One region of the Shewanella sp. SR1 genome, then DNA from elsewhere that is predicted to be linked to it. Evidence: predicted binding sites of a transcription regulator. Region 1 holds the regulator's gene; the other holds the start of a gene.
What was found. Region 1 encodes ArgR, which controls arginine synthesis, uptake and breakdown. Its sites were predicted from a motif close to ANTGAATANNTATTCANT; they were not measured.

Region 1 (9,432 bases):
ACATAAAAGATGTAAACATCAGTGCTATGCACTCAAAAACACCAGTGCTATGGATTCAAAGGCAGGTTTGCCCGCCTTTGATATCAAATGAAGCCACTACTGCGTTAATTTATTAAGCATTAAACCTAAGCACTAAACCTAAGCGCTAAACTTAAGCACTAAACAATCGCGGTAAATTAATGCACCACCGCTGTATCGTCGGTCTCGCCAAGCGGGATCTCAGGACCAAACTCCGAGTAACACATAATGGCGGCAATGCGCACAAACTCGAGTAGTTCAGTGTAAGCAGCTTCAGATTCTTCATCGTCGGCAACATCAAATTCCACTTGGGCAATTTCTGCCAAATCTTTGATCACTTCACGCACTTCTGCCGAGGCTTGATTCAGTTTCGGCTGAATAATTGCCATGCCAGTCAAAAAGCTTTGGGTCCAAAGGGACAAGGCTTCAACACGTTGGCTGAGCGGCTCTTCTTCTTCGGGCAACAGCGGCATGAAACCAAATTCAAAATCCACTAAACGCGCGACAGAATCATTAAACAAATCACACACTAATTGGTGCAACTGCGCTGGCAAAGGTTGACCATCGTTCATCAAGTCAAATAAAGGCTTGATCCAAGTGTCGCCAGTTTGCGCTACACCACCGCAAATTAAACCGACTAAAGCACCGTGAACTTCTACCGGATGTTGGCCGATTTCAGCTGCATCTAAGGCGAGTTTTAAGCTGTCGATACGTAACGAAGGAGGGGTTGCCATGTCAGATCCCAATAAGATTTTTCCAGCAGCAATGCTAGCAGAGATAAAGACTTGAACCAATACTGAATCCCAATAATGGCGAAATCGGCCACACCCTGATAAAAAATTATCCAACTGCTCACACAAACAGCAAACAAAACCGCCAAAGACCAATCCATTTGCGGCTTACCTTGCACTTTTAATATCAGCCCTATATAGTCCGCCCTAAGAGGCTAACGAAAGGATCACCCGCGACATGAGTAACAGTGCTGTTGAAATTACCCTACTTGGGCGCACCTACTCTATCGCTTGCCCGAAAGGTCAAGAGGATGCCTTACGTACGGTAGCATTGGGAGTTGAACAACAACTCACAGCGTTAAAAACCCGAACCAATAGTCTAAGCCGCGAAGAAATTGCCATTATGGCGGCGCTGAATATTGGACACGAGTTGTTCCAAGAAAAGCAAAAAAATAAGCATTATATGCAACAGATGGACGACAGGATCAGCTTGCTGCAGTCGACCCTCGAAAATGCCTTAGTTGAGCGTTCAACTAAATAGATTTAAACTGTGCGCCTTGGTGATTTAACACCATTTGAGTTAAACCGACTGACGCACAGTGAATGGCTAAACTGGCTTATCTAAATAAACCAATGTTTTAGCGATTCAATACCGTTTTGCTCCCTGAGATGCATGCCAACTGGTAATGTCCCTGTGCCGATAATTTTTATCTCAGGGTGAATGCTTTACTGACATTGTGCATGCTCGGCTTGTACCGAGAAGCCTTAGGAGGTAATCATTTACCCGCCTTGAACCTACGGTTCAAGGGCTACACCGGTAGCGGCATTCTGGGGAGCATCTTAATTTATGTCTACATCCTCCAAACTTTCTCATTTCACCCCCCAAAGCGACACGTCGCACCTTGCCGTAGATGCTGCTGTTGGTGAAATGACTGATGTCGCCAGCCATGCGGCAAGTATCGCCATTCATACGCAAGAAAACCGCAATCAGTTACGCAAAAGCATTCGTACCGCACGCAAATCCCTTTCAGAAACCGAGCAAACCCAAGCAAGCTTAAGCGCCAGCCAACGCATGCTGGATAAACTGCAAGCCAACAAAGCGCAACATGTGGCGCTTTATCTCACCCACGATGGCGAACTCGCCACGCCGCCGCTGATCGCTGCGCTGTGGCAATTGGGTATTCACACCTATCTGCCAAGGTTGCATCCCTTCAATGCTGGGCAACTGTTATTCCTGCATTACAGTGCTGATACCCCGATGCAGGCGAATCAATTCGGCATCTTAGAACCTAAGTTAGATGTGCGCGCCATTATCCCAGTAACAGAGCTAGATGTGGTTATCACGCCCTTGGTGGCGTTTGATTTAATGGGGAATCGCATGGGCATGGGCCGCGGTTATTACGATAGGACGCTGGCAAACTGGCAGCTTAAAGGTAAACCTTTGCCTATGGGTTACGCCCACGACTGCCAGCAAGTGGTGAGTTTACCCTGCGAGCATTGGGATGTGCCTTTGCCATTCATCATCACCCCAAGTCGCGTACTGACGTTTTAAGCCATTAGCTGTTGCTCGAAAAATCAAATGACTATTTTAACTGGCGGCCGCCATCGACATTATGGCAACGACCCGTAACGTAGCGGCTATTAAGCAGGTAGTCCACGAGTTCGATAATCTCCGCATTCCCCGCCTCTTTCGGCAACAGCGCTTTGGCTAAGGTTTTTTGCTGATAGGCGGCGTCATCACCCGTATTAAATAGGATCATCGCCGGCGCAATCGAATTCACTTTCACCTCGGGCGCAAATTTGGCGGCAAAGGATAGCGTCATATTGTGCAGCGCGGCTTTACTGGCGGCATAGGCTATGTGCTTCTGACTGCCCTTCTCTGCCACGTAATCGGTAATATGAATCACATCACTGCCGCCGATTTCATCGCAAGCAGCGGCACGTAGCTGCGCCTCTAAGGCCAAGTTCAACTGATAGGGCACGCTCACATGCACTTGCATCATCCGCTGCAGCACTTGGCTCGGCGTAAAAGTGGTACTCTTTAAAGGCTCATTCTTTGTAAGAATAGTATCCGGCAGCCAGTCCGATGCATTGTGAATAATGGCACGAATTTGAGGCAGTTGAGTTAACTCATCGATTAAGGATTGCACTTGGGCATCGTCATAAAAATCGCAGGGATACAGAGTCGCGCCTAAAGCGTTCAGCTCATCAATGCTATCGTAATGGCGGCGATAAGTACCAATCACCTGCTGACCTTGGGCGATAAAGTGTTTGGCTAAGGCGTAACCTATGCGTTTACCCACGCCTGTGATTATGATGGGAGATGTCATACCTATCCTTTTGATTCGTCATTGCTCAGGTTTTACCTTGCTTACTTAAAAATCAGCAATCAAGTTAACCTGATGAATAACCAAGATGTTACTGTACTCGTTTGAATTTAACCTAACAAAAAGCCAAATGAGACACACATTAGATTTAAAATCAGCTGCGATCTAAAACCCTTTATTCTGCGTATAGGCTATAAGAAACCAAGCTTAAGTGCACAAGCCAAGAGCTTAGACCAAGTATTGTGATCAAGTCATCAGAGGTGGACCCGATGGAACTGCGGATTTTTTATGATGGTAACTGCCCATTATGTAGCGCCGAAATGCGTCAACTGAAAGCGCGCGATCCCAACAACTTGATTGCGCTTGAGGATTTAAATGCATCCGACTTTAGTGAACGTTTCAGCCATATCGATAGAGACTACGCCAATACTATTCTTCACGGTGAAACCGCAACGGGCGAAGTGTTACTCGGGTTAGATGTCACCTGTAAAGCGTGGGCACTGACAGGAACACGTGCTTGGATCCAACTGTTACGCCTGCCCGTGATTAAAACTGTCGCCGATTGGACTCACCTGCGCTTTGCAAAACACAGATACCGTATCTCCTATTTACTGACGGGCAAAGCCCGCTGCGACGATAACTGCCAAATTCCCACCAAGCGCCGCTGAATGAGCTTTAGAAAGTATAAAACCTAGACATAAAAAAACGGAGCTCAATGGCTCCGTTTTTTAATTCGTCATAATCTAAAAAGATTATCCGAAAGATTATTTAACGAAATCAACGCCTAGTTTGATATCGCCTTTCAGCGTATCTAACATAGAATCACGAGCGTTAGCTTCGAATGCACTCACTTCACCGTAAGGCAGTACTTTTTCAATACCGTTTTTGCCTAACAGCACAGGTTGTGCGAAGAACTCTGCGTGCTCGCTGCCGCCGTCAACATAGGCGCATTCAACGATGTTAGCTTCGCCTTGCAGACCACGAACCAAAGACAGACCGAAACGGCAAGCCGCTTGACCCATAGACAGAGTCGCGCTACCGCCACCGGCTTTAGCTTCAACCACTTCTGTACCCGCGTTTTGGATGCGAGTAGTCAGACTTGCCACTTCTTCGTCAGTGAAAGTCACGCCTTCAACTTGAGACAGTAATGGCAGAATGGTCACGCCGCTGTGGCCGCCGATCACATTGACTTTAACGTCAGCAACGTTCAGGCCTTTTAATTCAGCGATGAAGGTTTCAGAACGGATCACGTCTAATGTCGTGATACCGAACAGACGGTTCTTATCGTAAACACCCGCTTTCTTCATCACTTCTGCAGCGATAGCGACAGTAGTGTTGACTGGGTTAGTGATAATGCCAACCAAAGCCGTAGGGCAAGTTGCCGCTACTTTTTCGATCAGGTTGCGAACGATACCGGCATTGATATTGAACAGATCTGAACGATCCATACCAGGCTTACGCGCAACACCAGCAGAAATTAGAACAACGTCAGCACCCACTAGGGCAGGCGTTGGATCTTCACCAGCAAAACCTTTGATTTCAACAGCAGTAGGGATGTGGCTCAAGTCAACCGCAACACCCGGAGTAACCGGTGCGATATCATATAGAGACAAATGTGAACCCGCAGGCAGTTGAGTTTTTAACAGTAGGGCAAGAGCCTGGCCGATACCACCAGCAGCACCAAGTACAGCAACTTTCATAGTTATCTCCGTTATTTCTCGGATATGTGTGACATGGATCTAATTTACGTTGGCGTCACATTACTGGAATGTCACAACAATTTCAATTATCCCTTAGTCGTGGGACAAAAGAATTCCGGAATAACTTAGAAGCAATGTAGAACAATTACTCAAATTGGTATTTTTAAGCCCCCAGCAAACGCTTAACCACAGGGAGTTAGTGAATTTTTATTCAACCAATCTGGTTATTTGTTGACAATTTTTCTAAAAATATTCAAAATGGGCCTGTTTTTTTGAATAACGAATAATAATATTATGCAAACGACCAAGAATCAGGATGACCTTGTTAGAATTTTTAAGTCGATTTTAAAAGAAGAGCGCTTTGGCTCTCAAAGTGAAATCGTCACCGCCTTGCAAGCTGAAGGCTTTGGTAATATTAACCAATCAAAAGTATCACGCATGCTCAGCAAGTTCGGCGCAGTGCGGACTCGCAACGCTAAGCAAGAGATGGTGTATTGCTTACCGGCCGAATTAGGCGTACCCACCGCGGGGAGCCCGTTGAAGAATTTGGTACTCGATGTCGATCATAACCAAGCGATGATCGTCGTGCGAACTAGCCCAGGTGCCGCGCAGCTGATTGCCCGTTTATTGGATTCTATCGGTAAACCAGAAGGCATTTTGGGCACGATTGCCGGTGATGACACTATCTTTATTTGTCCATCGAGCATCCAAGATATCGCCGATACCTTAGAAACCATCAAATCTTTATTCAATTACGCAGAATAAAAAAACAGGTCAGCTTGCTGACCTGTTCTATTTCATCTGTACGCATTTCTGTCCAATCTTGCGCTGATTATTTGGCCATTGTCCCGATTACGTTACACATTTAAGCCAATCTCGCGCGCACCGATGTTTATACGCTAAGGTCAGTAAGCCACACTGATGCGCTGATTTGCGTGAGTGCCCTGTTCGGCTTCGTCTAACATGGCTTTAGCGTAATCCGCAACAGAAATGCGGCTGCGACCATTAGCATCGGTAAAGAAGCTGTCGCCACCAAGGCGATATGGGCCTTCACTCTCGCCAGGATAAATCTCAGCGGCTGGGCTCACAAAGGTCCAATTAATTGCAGTTTGCGCCGCACGGAATACCTGCAAAGCTTCACCCTGAGCTAACGCCTCATCTTTATATGCTGCGGGGAAATCTGGGCTAGAAACCAGAGTCACACCCGGTGCCACTTCTAAGCTCCCTGCGCCACCAACCCACAATAAACGTGGCACCTTAGCGTTAGGCAGCACATCCAGTAAATGCTGAACCGTACTCGCCACTAGGCCATGATTTTGTTGTGCGCGGCCACCAACAGAGGCAATAACAACATCTACGCCAGCAAAGGTTTGCGCAACTAATGGCTGCTCTAAATCCACAGCATGCACAGCCACGTCAGTAGCAGATAACTTGCTCGGATCACGCACTAGCGCTGTTACTTGGTGCCCACGGCTCAATGCTTCTTTTAAAATTGCACCACCAATCCAACCTGTTGCACCTAAAATTGCGATTTTCATTTCGTTAACTCTCTCTGATGATTTACATTGAAGCCAGTTTACTTGCAGTGTTTCCCGTGATAAACATCAATAAATGAGCATGATTGTTTCAGTTTGAGGTACTAATATGGATAAAATTGCCGCAATACGCAGTTTCGTCGAAGTGGCAAACTGCGGCAGCTTTACCAAAGCTGCCGAGCATTTAGACCTCAGCCGCCTGCAGGTGTCCCGCCATATTCAAGAAGTAGAGCAGTGGTTGAGTTTACGCTTACTACACCGTACCACCCGCAGCGTCAGCCTGACTTTGCAAGGCGAAGAAGCGCTGCAATTTTGCCAGCGGATCTTAAGTGAAGTCGCCGCCATGGAAAGCCGCGCCCACAGCCATAACAGTGAACTGGTGGGCAGTATTCGCATCGCCACACCGATTGGCCTTGGACAGCACAGCCTGTTTGATGTCGTCGACCGCTTTATTAAAATTCACCCTAAGGTCAGCATTCAGCTGGTGATGTCAGACAGTTTTGCCCAATTGGTGGATGAGCGAGTCGATGTGGCACTGCGCTATACCGAGCAGCCCGATGATAATTTGATTGCCCGCCGTTTAATGACCATAGATGCCGTGATCTGTGCTGCGCCGAGCTACCTTGATAGCAACACACCACTTGTCGAGCCCATCGATCTACTGGCTCACAACTGCCTGATACACTCGGCGCAACAAAATTGGCCTTTCCTGAAAGAGCTGCAAGCCGAGCATGTAAAAGTCACAGGTAATCTTAAAGCTAACGACATGGGCGTATTGGTGAGTGCGGCGCTGCGGGGACATGGCATAGTGCGTTTGCCCTGCGACTTAGCCAATCAATACCTTGCCAGCGGCCAGCTCAAAGAAGTGTTACCCGACTTTACGACGCCAGGCCAAACCTTATGGGCTGTGTACTTGTCCCGCAGTTATCAGCAAAATCTGGTGCGCGCCTTTATCGATTTCACTGCCCAGCAATGGCAACTCGATATCAAAAAATGGCTCCCAGCGCATTAGCATAAAAAACGCACTTAGGCGTTAGCGTAAGTGCGTTTAATTGATGCTGAATCTGCGCAGATCTCGAAAGCTTATTCGTCGAATTGCAGCATAAAATCCAATGCGGGGGCAAAGAAGGATGAGCCTGTCATCGCCTTAGTAAAATGCATCAAGTGATCATGGTTACCTTCGCCATCACCAAACATCATGCTATGCAGCATCTTTTCAAAATGCTCCGGCGTACGGCAGTTAGAGATAAACATCAATCCCTGCTCCTTCAGCGAACCATAGGGCATACTCTGGCGCAGGATTTCCATCGACTGACCGTTCGCATCTTTAAGATTCACCCGCTTGATATGGCTGGTCAGTGGCTTATCCTCTGACTCATACTCGATATTATCTTGCTTAGTACGGCCGATAATATCTTCTTGTTTTTTAACCGGTAATCTATGCCACTTACTCAAGTTATGGGCATACTTTTGCACGTGAATATAGCTGCCGCCTCTAAACTCAGGATCTTCATCACCAACGAGAGCGACTTCCTGACGGTGCCGCCCCTTAGGGTTTTCAGTGCCATCGACAAAGCCGGTTAAATCGCGGCTATCCATAAATCTAAAGCCACGTTCTTCATCGACTAGTTCCACTAAGTCTTCAAACATTTGGCTGATTTCATTAGCGACTAAATGCAGAATATCGTAACGGTCGCAGCGGATATGCACGAACAAATCATATTCAATTGCCGGCGCTTCGCGGCTGCCGACTTGCATAGCAGGAAAAGGCTTGAGCATTTCAGGGCGAGCATTGGGGTAGAGGCTATCCCAATAATTGGCGCCAATCCCCACAAAACCATTGAATGCACTGTCAGAGTATTGATCTGTCAGCTCATAAATATACTGCGCAACGTTGGCAAGACAGGGACGTAATTGCGACTCGACATTGTCATTGGCATTAAACATCAAATAGACACTGTGTAAGTTCCCCTCTGCACACACACCCAACTGTTCACGCGGCATATTTTGTATATCCATTTGGTTATCACCCTTTTTCTAAATTCATTTTCGGCAATATTATCCGCAACTTTACCTGAAAATGACATTAACTAACGCACAGTTTGTTCTGGTTTATCATGATAATGCTCATTACGCAGCGTTATCGCGCCCAAGATCCCTAAATGTAAAAATTGACGAGACTGTAAAAGTCTCGTCAATCAGTTTAATCGAATAAATGAAGCAAAGCTTACTCTGCCTCAAGCTTACCTTAGCGTGGCGCTGAAGTTAATAACCCGCGGCATGACCATCTTTACGGCTCTCAGAAGCCGCACGATACACGCCCGTTTCAGCATTAAATCCAATAGCTTGATAGCCGCCAAAATCGCCAAGGCCGTCACGCAGCACATGCCCTTTCTTGATAAGCTCACGGCGCGTTTCCACAGGGAAGCCCGATTCCAGACTGACGTAGCCGCCATCATTCATCACTTCGCCGGTGGGCTCGGTTGAACCCATATGCAAAATTCTGGGGGCATCGCCCGCTTCTTGCAAGTTCATTTTAAAATCAATCAGGTTCATTACAATCTGTGCGTGCATTTGTGGTTGAGTCGCGCCGCCCATCACCCCAAAGCTGAGCCAAGGTTTACCGTCTTTGGTCACAAAAGCGGGAATGATAGTATGGAAAGGACGCTTGCCCGGTGCGTAGGTATTAAAACGCCCCTCAGTTAAATCAAACATTTGCCCACGGTCTTGCAACACAAAACCGAGATCAGGCGGCGTCATGCCCGAGCCCATACCACGGTAGTTACTTTGAATGAGTGACACCATGTTGCCGTCTTTGTCGGCGGTGGTCAGGTACACAGTATCGCCATGTTGCAACGCAGGATTACCCGCATCGACACTCTTGGCCGCTTTATTGGGATCGATTAACTTAGCGCGATCATAATTGTATTGCTGCGAAATCAACTCGTTAACCGGCACTTTATTAAAGGCCATGTCGGCATAAAACTTAGCCCTGTCGGCAAAGGCGAGTTTTTTCGCTTCGACAAATAAATGCACATATTCAGGGCTATTAAAGCCCATGGCGGCAATATTAAAGGGCTCCATGGTTTTTAGGATTTGCAGCGCCGCAATACCTTGACCA
Region 2 (9,432 bases), on a different contig from region 1:
TAGAAGGTCGCAGAGTTTTTGGCATCTAGAAATATCGGCAGTAAGGGCGCATTACAGGAAATCGCCATCTTTAAAAAGCCAGAGTGCCACTGGGTATCACGCACGCCGTTAGGGCGAAGGCGCGAAACTTCGCCCGACGGGAAAATCAGCACAGCGCCTTCGTTACGCAGGTGCTGGTGGATTTTTTCTAAATGCTGTTTCGGTGTGCCGCCCGTCATATTGCGCACTGGCAGTAAGATTGAGTGCAACGGTTCCAGTGCCATCAAGAGTTCGTTGGCTACGACTTTGATATCAGGGCGAATTTCACTGATCAGTTTGATCAACGCTAAGCCATCGAGCGAACCTATGGGATGGTTGGCGAAGATCACCACTCGGCCTTCACAGGGAATGTTTGCTATCTCGTTGGCGGGCACGGTAAAGCTAAAGTCGAAGCTCGCCAGCACTTGCTCGACAAAGTCCACCCCCTGTAAATAGGCATATTGATTGGCGATATCATTGCATTGTTTTTCATTGAGCAGGTAACGCAGCATGGCCTTGGCGGGTTTAGCGAGCCAAGGTTTGTCGTTGATCGACGGCAGATTTTGTTCAACCATATTATCAACGGTAAAAATCATGCTCTTCGCCTTAAGCGCAGGTGGCTGCACGGCATGGTTATTATGGTTAAGGTTGCTGTTTAGCGTCTGGTCATTGTGTTCCATAGCGTTATCTGATTGATGAGTCATGTTATTTAGTTGATTCATAGTGTTAGGCAACATCCCTTGGGCGAGTTTCGCTGGTATTTGTGTTTGGCATTGGCTGCGCTGCCGTTTTTTGTTGTTGGTTTTTGTGCGTCTCAGGCGGCTGTTGCACTAACGCTATGCTGCTGAGAATATCGAGATTGAGTGTCTGTTCATTCCAGCGACAAAGCTGTAATTCACCGCTTAAGGTTTCTGTGATTAAGCTGCAGTTTTCAACCCAGTCACCGTCGTTGGCGTAGATGATTTTCCGCTGCTCAGGTGTACTTTGGGGCGTGCAGTATTGTGCTGCTCTGGGGTGAGTCGAGAGTTCTGGCTGATGGATATGGCCGCAGATCACGCCATCAACATCGAAATGCTGGGCATAGTTGAGCACCGCTTGGCGATAATGTCCGATAGCGGCTTGAGCCTTACCCACTTTGGATTTGATGTAACTTGCCAGTGACCAATAGGGATAACCTAAGCGTTCCCTCAGGCTGTGGAGATTGCGATTAAGGAACAGCAATAAGTCATATAAATGGTCGCCCAATATGGCGTAGAAACGGCCGACACACACATCGGCATCAAACTGATCCCCGTGGAGCATCAACAATTTATGGCCGCCAATCCCGTGGTGAATATGTTGGCGGGCTATTTTGATATTCCACAGGCTTAGCTCGGCATAGGGTTTGATCAGCTCGTCGTGGTTGCCCGGCAGATAAATCACTTGGGTGCCGTTTTGTGCCAGTTCAATGAATTTTTGTAGCACCTTATTGTGGCTATCAGGCCAATGCAGCTTACGTTTCAGCGCCCATAAATCGACTATGTCACCGACCAGATACAAGTGCTGACAACGCACGGTTTCAAGCAAACTGAGCAGGTAGTCGGCCTTGCAATCTTTACAGCCTAAATGGATATCCGATAGCCAGAGGGCGTTAACTGTGATGCTTGGTGTATGGGGTGATGCCGTCTGGTCTGAAGTTAATGCGGATGGGGTAAAAGAAGCTGAATTGAATCGATTTGAGGGTGTTGGTGCAGATGTCGGAACTGATGTAGGTGATTGCGTCGAGCGGTTAAAGATAGGAGGTGAAAGGCTGGGGTCATTTATCTGTCCCTGCGCTGTTGTTTCAAATTCCTTGAAATTAAATCCTGTCATCTCGTATTCACCCTATTAGGCTGTTAACGAATATGAGCTTAGTGAGGGGCTTTGACTGAATGATGAAGTTTAGATTACATGCAGATGACAAAAGGTTGATTAGCCTAGACTGAACCTGTCAAGATTCACATTAGGATGCAATTAGAACCGACAGGTTGATTTAACTTACTTCTGCCCCAAAGCAAGATAACTTTGTTGTCAGTTTGCAGCATGAATTGTCATTGTTTCCCCTGTGACACGCCGCCCTTGCATTTAACAAGAAGCGTCCCTGAGGGCTCGACGACGGCATTCATGCCGCCAACGGTCACAGTTGCAACAATGCCAATCTTAATTAACACTTCTGCTGTTCGTTTAGCTAAAAAGCTATTGCCCCAAAACTAGTTACAAGCCATTGCTAATTGCATAAGCATACCTAATGATTGGTAATAGAGTTAAAGCTTATTCATACTGATATAGTGATCATGAAAAGTGTTTTATCACAGTCAAGGTTAATTTCAGAGATAATGAAGTGTCTAAAAATAAGCCGCTATCGCATTATGTACCTAAGTTTAGTAGTAAGTATTGGGCTGACGATTCACAGTTTGTGTCTTACTTATTTTGTGAGCACACTTCATCTGTTAAAAAAACGTCAAAAGGTAGGAAACAATGGGGGCGCAAGCGTGGATTATATTCATGGGATATTGAAAATTCTTTAGATAGAGATCTAGAAACGAAAGTAGCTCCTGTTTACGAAAAGCTTGTCGCTATAAGTGAGCTGGATGAAAATGAAAGACTTTTATGGGCTCAGTTTTTACTTTCTCAGTTAGTTCGCACTCCTTCGTACATGAAATATGAAAGGAAAATAAGGGATATACACAATACGACCACCGTTCCTCAGCATGACAGAGTAGGCTGTCAACAGTGCGGGGACCTTGCATTTGTTGCTAATAGAGATTGGTGTTTAATTCTTGCTCATAAAGATGATTACTTTGTACGAACTGACAACCCTGTGCTCCAATCAGGTTTTATTGAGCGTCCAGAAAGTTGTTTGTTTTACCCATTGAGCCCTCGATTATGTTTTGTGGCATGCTCTATGCCAAATGGTTGGAATGCTTTCACACACAACCCCAATGTCACCATAGGCTATGAGGCCAATAAAGGGTGGGCTCACTTTATTAATTACCAGTTGGCAAAATGTGCTGGTGAGTCATTAATAATCAGCCCTGATCATGATAGTGAAATCGCAGATAGAATGTTTAATGATATTTTGGGGAGTTATCCTCAACCACCATTTTCTTTGCACATTTTAAGTGATATATCTGATTTAGATACCGCATATGACAGTATCCGCAGAATTATGAGTATTACTGACGATTATAAATATCCAGAATGGAATGATTGTGAATTTGAACCATTTTATCAACGACATCAAGAGTAGCTTATCAACAATATATTAGGTCTAATTTTGATGTTGTTTTTTTTCGACATCAGCACAAATCTGATAGGAATGCTTTTTGCAATTAGCATTCAAATAGTTAGCGCCCTAAAACGAGTTAGCAGCGTGAATCTAGATAAACACTGGCACACCATGATTGACCCGATTTTAATAATGCTACAAAGTAGCTATTGTACGGTAGTGATGCACCCTAATTGGCGTTATGTGAAAAGGCAAAATCGGCATGTTGTTTAAGTATCTCCCAATTGACAGAATTGATGTTTTAGAAAATCTTAAGATCAGATTTTCTCCGCTTATGTCGCTTAATGATCCATTTGAATGTCAGCCATTGATCGATATGAAGAATGAAAGAGATATGTTATTACAGCAAATGCTCTTTGATCTCAATGAGCTTTGGGAAAACACAGCTATCGAAGATAAGACCGAAGAAAATAGAAAGATTCTAGAAAAAACGAAAGCCGAGCTAATAGCTAATGTTCAAAAGAAAACCCATTCCTTCATCGTAGGACAAGAATTAATTGCTAATTTGAGTGACAATCTTGGAGTTCTTTCTCTATCAAGGACGGAAGACAACTTGTTGATGTGGTCACATTATGCTGACGAAGGGCAAGGGTTGGTGATTGGCTTTGATGAAGAGCACGAATTTTTTAAGCAAGAAAGCTTGGCTGGACAACCTACAAGGCCAATTCCGGTAGTTTATACCAACAAGAGAAGCAAGGTTGTACCTGGTGAAGAAAGGTATTACGAGAAATTGTTATGTGAAAAACCGCGCGACTGGGCTTACGAGGAAGAGGAGCGATTGTTCAGGGCGTTCTTAAGCAAGGAAGGTTGTCTGGGTAAAGATGCTTACGGTGCGGATGTCATATTAACTGATTTACCTAAAAACGCGATCAAAGCGGTATATCTTGGCTACTATACTACTGAAGATACAAAGAAAAGAGTCATATCAGCTATAAGATCCAACGAAATATCATGCAATATATTTCAGGCTAGTGTGTCATTGGATGAGTACAAAATTGAATTCAGAGATCACGTTTCAACATAATTTGCCCCAAAGATTGTTTTGAACACATGATCAAGAACTTTCAGCTACAGAGCATTGACCAAACTTTAGTTGATAGAAAGTGCCCAGTATTGTTATTGAATCAGAGCAAATTCCCATGCTTTTAAAAAAGATGTTACTTGCAGCGTTTATCTTAGTTTCAGGATTTGTAGGCCTCCTGATCGGTTTATTTTACTCTTCTTCGACTATTGATATCTGGTTCAATAGAGCACAGGTAATAACGTCGGTACTTGCTTCGATTGCGACTGTTCTTGGGGTTGTGTTGGCGTATCGCGCTCTTGACGCATGGAAGTCCCAGTTAAGAGGAAGCCACATTTATAACCTATCCTCAGAACTTCAAGACGCGTTGCTAACCACATTAACCATCGCTTTCAACAAAGATACACCGATCATTGGTAACCAAAAATTCGGTGAAACAGGATTTAGAATAACCAGACTGAGTCTTGAGTTAAAGTTAAAAAAATTTGAGCCTGAGATATTAACTAAAATATCCGATGTTCAATCAATGATTGAAAAAGATGTAAGGGATAGCAATGTCATTTCCGACAACACCATGTCAACACTCCTCACCATTATAAATGAACTAGAGCGAAATCTTAATCATCAGTTTAAATAACAGACAGTAAAGAAAAGTAAGAAAAAAGTAGCATCCTTAAGTTCATCACTACTCACGATTCAGTTCTTTGGATTATTTTTATTTATCCTAAATGAAGATTATCCCGCAAAAACTTAGCTCGTTTTTGTCCAAAAACGTGCTGTTTATTTCTTTAAAACTTACTGACTACGCCAATGCTAGAAAGGTGAGCCATGGTGATTAGCGAGACGACCGTCCGCCCCATGGACGGGGCGGTCGAGCATCCAAGGACGGACTTGCTGCGTGTCGGTGAGCGAATGCCATGGCTCATCATAAGCCAGCACTTAAAGAATTAAATGACCAAGTTTGATCCTTCAGCAGTGCTATCCAGAAATTCTTAAAGTACTTCTGTACCAAAGTGAGTTGTGTGGTGTCGAGTGGTGTCGAGTGGAGATTGTACGATTTAGTCACTCGATATAATCAAAACTGTCAGTTCGTGTATGAGTTACTACAAAAAAGGGGAGTCAGTTAACCTGACTCCCCTTTTAGCTGAGCTATTGTTGCCGTTAGCTTTTAGAACAATAAATGCGCTACACCCGCGATAACAGGCAGTGTCACTAAGGTACGTAGAATAAACACCACGAAGAGCTCAACAAAGTTCACCGGGATTTTACTGCCGATAAGCAATGCGCCCACTTCACTCATGTAGATCAACTGAGTCACAGACAAGGCCGCGATCACAAAGCGAGTCATATCCGATTCAATTGAGCTGGCCAGAATTGACGGAATAAACATGTCCGCAAAACCCACCACAATCGTTTTAGAGGCTTCAGTGGCTTCGGGGATATGCAGTAATTCGAGTAATGGAATAAACGGCATACCCAGATAGTTAAAGATAGGCGTGTGCTCGGCGATAATCAGCGCCAGCGTACCAATGGCCATTACCACAGGGATAATGCCAAACACCATATCGACAACGTTTTTAACGCCTTCATTCAAAACGGCTTTGATGCCACCGGCACTGGCGGCTTTTTCTAAGGCTTTATCAAAACCCCAAGAGAAAGCGTTGTGACCCGCAGGGATCAACTCATCATCTGGCATGCGTGGGGTATCGTCGATGTAGTTGTCTTTTTTCCACGACAGCGGTGGCAATTTAGGCACAATCACAGCAGCGGCAAAACCGGCGAGACACACAGTCAAATAGAAGGGCACAAACATGTGCTCTAATTTAACCTGTGAGATCACCACTAGGCTGAAGGTAATCGATACCGCCGAGAAGGTTGTGCCGATAACGGCCGCTTCTCTTTGCGTATAAAAACGTGCTTCGTATTGTTTGCTGGTCAGTAAAATACCGACACTGCCATCACCTAACCATGAGGCCATACAATCAATTGCACTGCGACCCGGTAGATTGAACACGGGGCGCATGATTTTGGTTAGCAGTGTGCCAAACAGTTCGAGTAGACCGAAGTTCAGCAGCAGCGGCAACAACATACCTGCAAAGATAAAGACGGAGAACAACACGGGCAGTAAGTCGTTTAAGACTAATGCACCTGTGCTTGAGGAGTTAATGGCCTCTGGGCCTAAGCCTAAATAGGTCAGCACGACAAACACCGCACCTACGATCCGCGTGATCAACCATAAAGGACTGACATTTAATAAGGCATTAAGGAAGTGATTCTGGCTCACAAACTTAGGCTTAAATGCTTTTGACAGCGAAGAGGCCAGCGCCGTAGCCACGATAATCATGGTCACTATGAGGGTTAATACGCCGCTCAATGCGCCTTGCAGTGCTTTAGAGATAATCGCGATTGGAATAGTGATCGCATCGTTGTAGCTGATAGGGGTCATAAATAACAACAGACCGATCAGCGAAGGGACGATAAAGGTGAGTATCGTCTTAATGTTTCGATTTTTATTTTCAGTAGTCAATTTTGTACACCTTAAAGTACGAGTCGTACATGGTAAATTTGAATTAATAGCCGCACGTAACGCGCTGTTGACGCCAATTAAGGTGCATTTAAATTCAACTCAAAAACGAGAATGGGGAAGATTACTCGCTTAGCTTGTCTATGTAAAACGATTCGCTAGTTAGTTTGATATAAGCAGCAAAACAGCATAGTTATTTTACTTAAGTTGTTGGTGATATTAGGTCGATACTTCTGGATGGTTTCAGATAAAAATTATTATAAACATTGTGTTATGGATTGTTGTTTCTGAGGAGTTAATCGCTTGTGTGATGATGTAGTTAAAACGATTGAGATGTTATTTTTGCACGAAAAAACATCAGCAACTTTAGCATTACAGCCCTATTGGTTGGTTTTTTGTGCGATTTAAGCGGACTGTCGTGATAACACTTTCTATACGGCGTGGGTAAGCACACTTTACGAATGCCACTGTGATGCTCAGTCTATTTCGCTGCTCGGCACATTTTTATGCGACAAGCAGTTAAATCTGCTTAGAGATAATAGTGATCTTCCTCAGCATCTTGATGTTTTGGAGGCTGACTAAAAAGTCGCTAATAACGATGAAAGTAAAAATATTATTCATAAAGCGGATACCCGCCGCTTTAAATCTTCTCATTTCCATGTAAGTTAGTATCATTCCTATCCAACTCAAGTATTCATGACTGCAAAAGTAGAGAAGGTTAAGATTAAAGGCGGCTCGACACTGGCCATTAAGTTTGGTTTTCTGGGGATCTTTGGGCTTTTAATCGGTATTGTGATGACTGTTTTAGGATTTGACGACGCCGAATCCCATCGCTTTAATTTTTTAAATCATACCCTAAGCGAATTGGGGACTTATGGCCATTCGTCTTTTGCTGTGATCCTCAACGGGGGATTGTTCTTTGGCAGTTTAAGTCTCGTCTTCTATTGCTTGTCTTCGTTACAGCAAGTGACATCTTTCTGGGGATACCCCTTCTTTATCAGTCTGGCATGCACTTTTCTGGCCTTAGCGAGCGTGGGATTATTTCCGGTGAACGTGTATCACCTGCACGTTTTAGGGCTGAAATGGTTTTTCTATCTGGGAAGCTTAAGTGCAATTTTCTACTTAGCTTTAGTTTTTTTCGGCAAGTCTCATTTTGGTCGCTGGACTGGGTTGTTAGCCCTCATTGTGCTGTGCAGCATGATGACGTTTTTGTATGCGCCGCAATTGGATTTAGGTTTGACCGAAGGCGATAGGCCGTTTTATCAGGAGATGGTATTGCAGCTGCCGCGTCCTAGTTTGTGGTGGCCAGCCCTACTGGAATGGATAGGGCTGGGGAGTCTATTGTGCTGGACCACTGTGCTGCTTTTTAGTCAGTTAAACGCCAGCCAAGAGCGAACCAGCCAAGAGTGAAACTTCACTGGTTAAACTCATTCCTTAAGTTAACGTCGATGTTGGCTTAAATTCAGATTATGGTTCCCGCTCAGATTCCTCGTTAGATTAAGCTCTGGCTCATGTTTAGGCCCAAGCTCAGTCTCATGTTCAGACTCTGGCTCAGACTAAGGATCAGGCTCTGAATCGGGCTAGGGATTGGCATGCACAGCAAGGCCTGCTTCTCCAAACCAATAGCCGTTACACTGGGTTGTCTCTAGGTTCGCGTCGCTGCTAATCGCAAAATGTTGAGCATTTTCAGGCGTGTTAATTGCATCGACCAAGGCATTGGCTGTGGTGATGCAGTCAAAACTACTGGGTGATACCCGAAACACATCCACCCCCATCTTTGCCATTGTCGTTATTTCACTGCGTAAATCTAAACAGCTAGCGGATTGAGTTTGGATCCCATTAAGTCTGAGCAAAGGCTGCTGCTCTTGGGTTTGCGCGACTAGTCCTTTACTGTATTCACGGCACACTGTTTCACAATGATCTTTCGTGAGCTGTTTGTGCCTAGCGGTAAAGCAGCGCGCCGAATGGGCGAGGGGTAAATAGCCGTGGCCGAGCACTTCCACTTCAAAAGACGGCTTTTGTTGGATCACTTGGCTAAGCCAAGCCTTTGAAAGTTCCACTGGCATCACAAACCTTTGCATCCCAAATCGCTGCAAAATGTCTAAACTGGCGCGATTGTAGTTATTGATACTCGCGCCGCAGACGAAGGGCAGCTTGTGCTCGTTGGCGAGATAGACCGCCGCCATATCGTTCGCTTCGACCATAAATTCGCCGTTATCGACTTGGCGTTTAAGCTCAGTGTATTCCGATGGCGCTTCGATTAACGCCAGCGTTGAAATCACGACTTCTTTACCCGCCTGCTTGAGCATTCGTGCCAGCTCCAGATAATCGCCCCATTTGAGTTCGCGTCTGCGACTGCAGACGGCCTCGCCTAAATACACTAAGGGGATTTGACTCGCGGCGACTTGCTGATAAAAATCAGTGACCTGTTGTTTTTGCCAGCAATACAACAGCGGGCCTAGGGAAATATGCATAACTTGTCCTTTGTTAATCTGGCGCTTTGTTCATTAACCTTTTATTGCCAATCACGCTCGTAGGCGCCAAGTGTAGTGATTTGACCCT

Region 2: KV201_RS13385 (YjiH family protein) is a predicted target of ArgR. The motif match lies at 6,955-6,972, and genes of this name have one in related genera.

What each region holds. Positions count from the first base shown of each region.
Region 1 covers NZ_JAJAEF010000001.1:98,649-108,080, forward strand. The annotation lists gene KV201_RS00445 (UPF0149 family protein) at 177-752, opposite strand; gene KV201_RS00450 (cell division protein ZapA) at 988-1,290, shown strand; RNA gene ssrS (6S RNA) at 1,408-1,588, shown strand; gene KV201_RS00460 (5-formyltetrahydrofolate cyclo-ligase) at 1,597-2,301, shown strand; gene folM (dihydromonapterin reductase) at 2,333-3,079, opposite strand; gene KV201_RS00470 (thiol-disulfide oxidoreductase DCC family protein) at 3,346-3,744, shown strand; gene mdh (malate dehydrogenase) at 3,841-4,776, opposite strand; gene argR (transcriptional regulator ArgR) at 5,071-5,541, shown strand; gene KV201_RS00485 (NAD(P)-dependent oxidoreductase) at 5,682-6,314, opposite strand; gene KV201_RS00490 (LysR family transcriptional regulator) at 6,421-7,323, shown strand; gene KV201_RS00495 (Dyp-type peroxidase) at 7,395-8,330, opposite strand; gene ggt (gamma-glutamyltransferase) at 8,577-9,432, opposite strand, start outside.
Region 2 covers NZ_JAJAEF010000013.1:21,353-30,784, forward strand. The annotation lists gene KV201_RS13360 (lysophospholipid acyltransferase family protein) at 1-740, opposite strand, end outside; gene KV201_RS13365 (UDP-2,3-diacylglucosamine diphosphatase) at 745-1,869, opposite strand; gene KV201_RS13370 (DUF4238 domain-containing protein) at 2,378-3,286, shown strand; gene KV201_RS13375 (DUF2971 domain-containing protein) at 3,528-4,349, shown strand; gene KV201_RS13380 (hypothetical protein) at 4,429-4,983, shown strand; gene KV201_RS13385 (YjiH family protein) at 5,515-6,873, opposite strand; gene KV201_RS13390 (hypothetical protein) at 7,567-8,280, shown strand; gene KV201_RS13395 (U32 family peptidase) at 8,451-9,344, opposite strand; gene KV201_RS13400 (peptidase U32 family protein) at 9,386-9,432, opposite strand, start outside.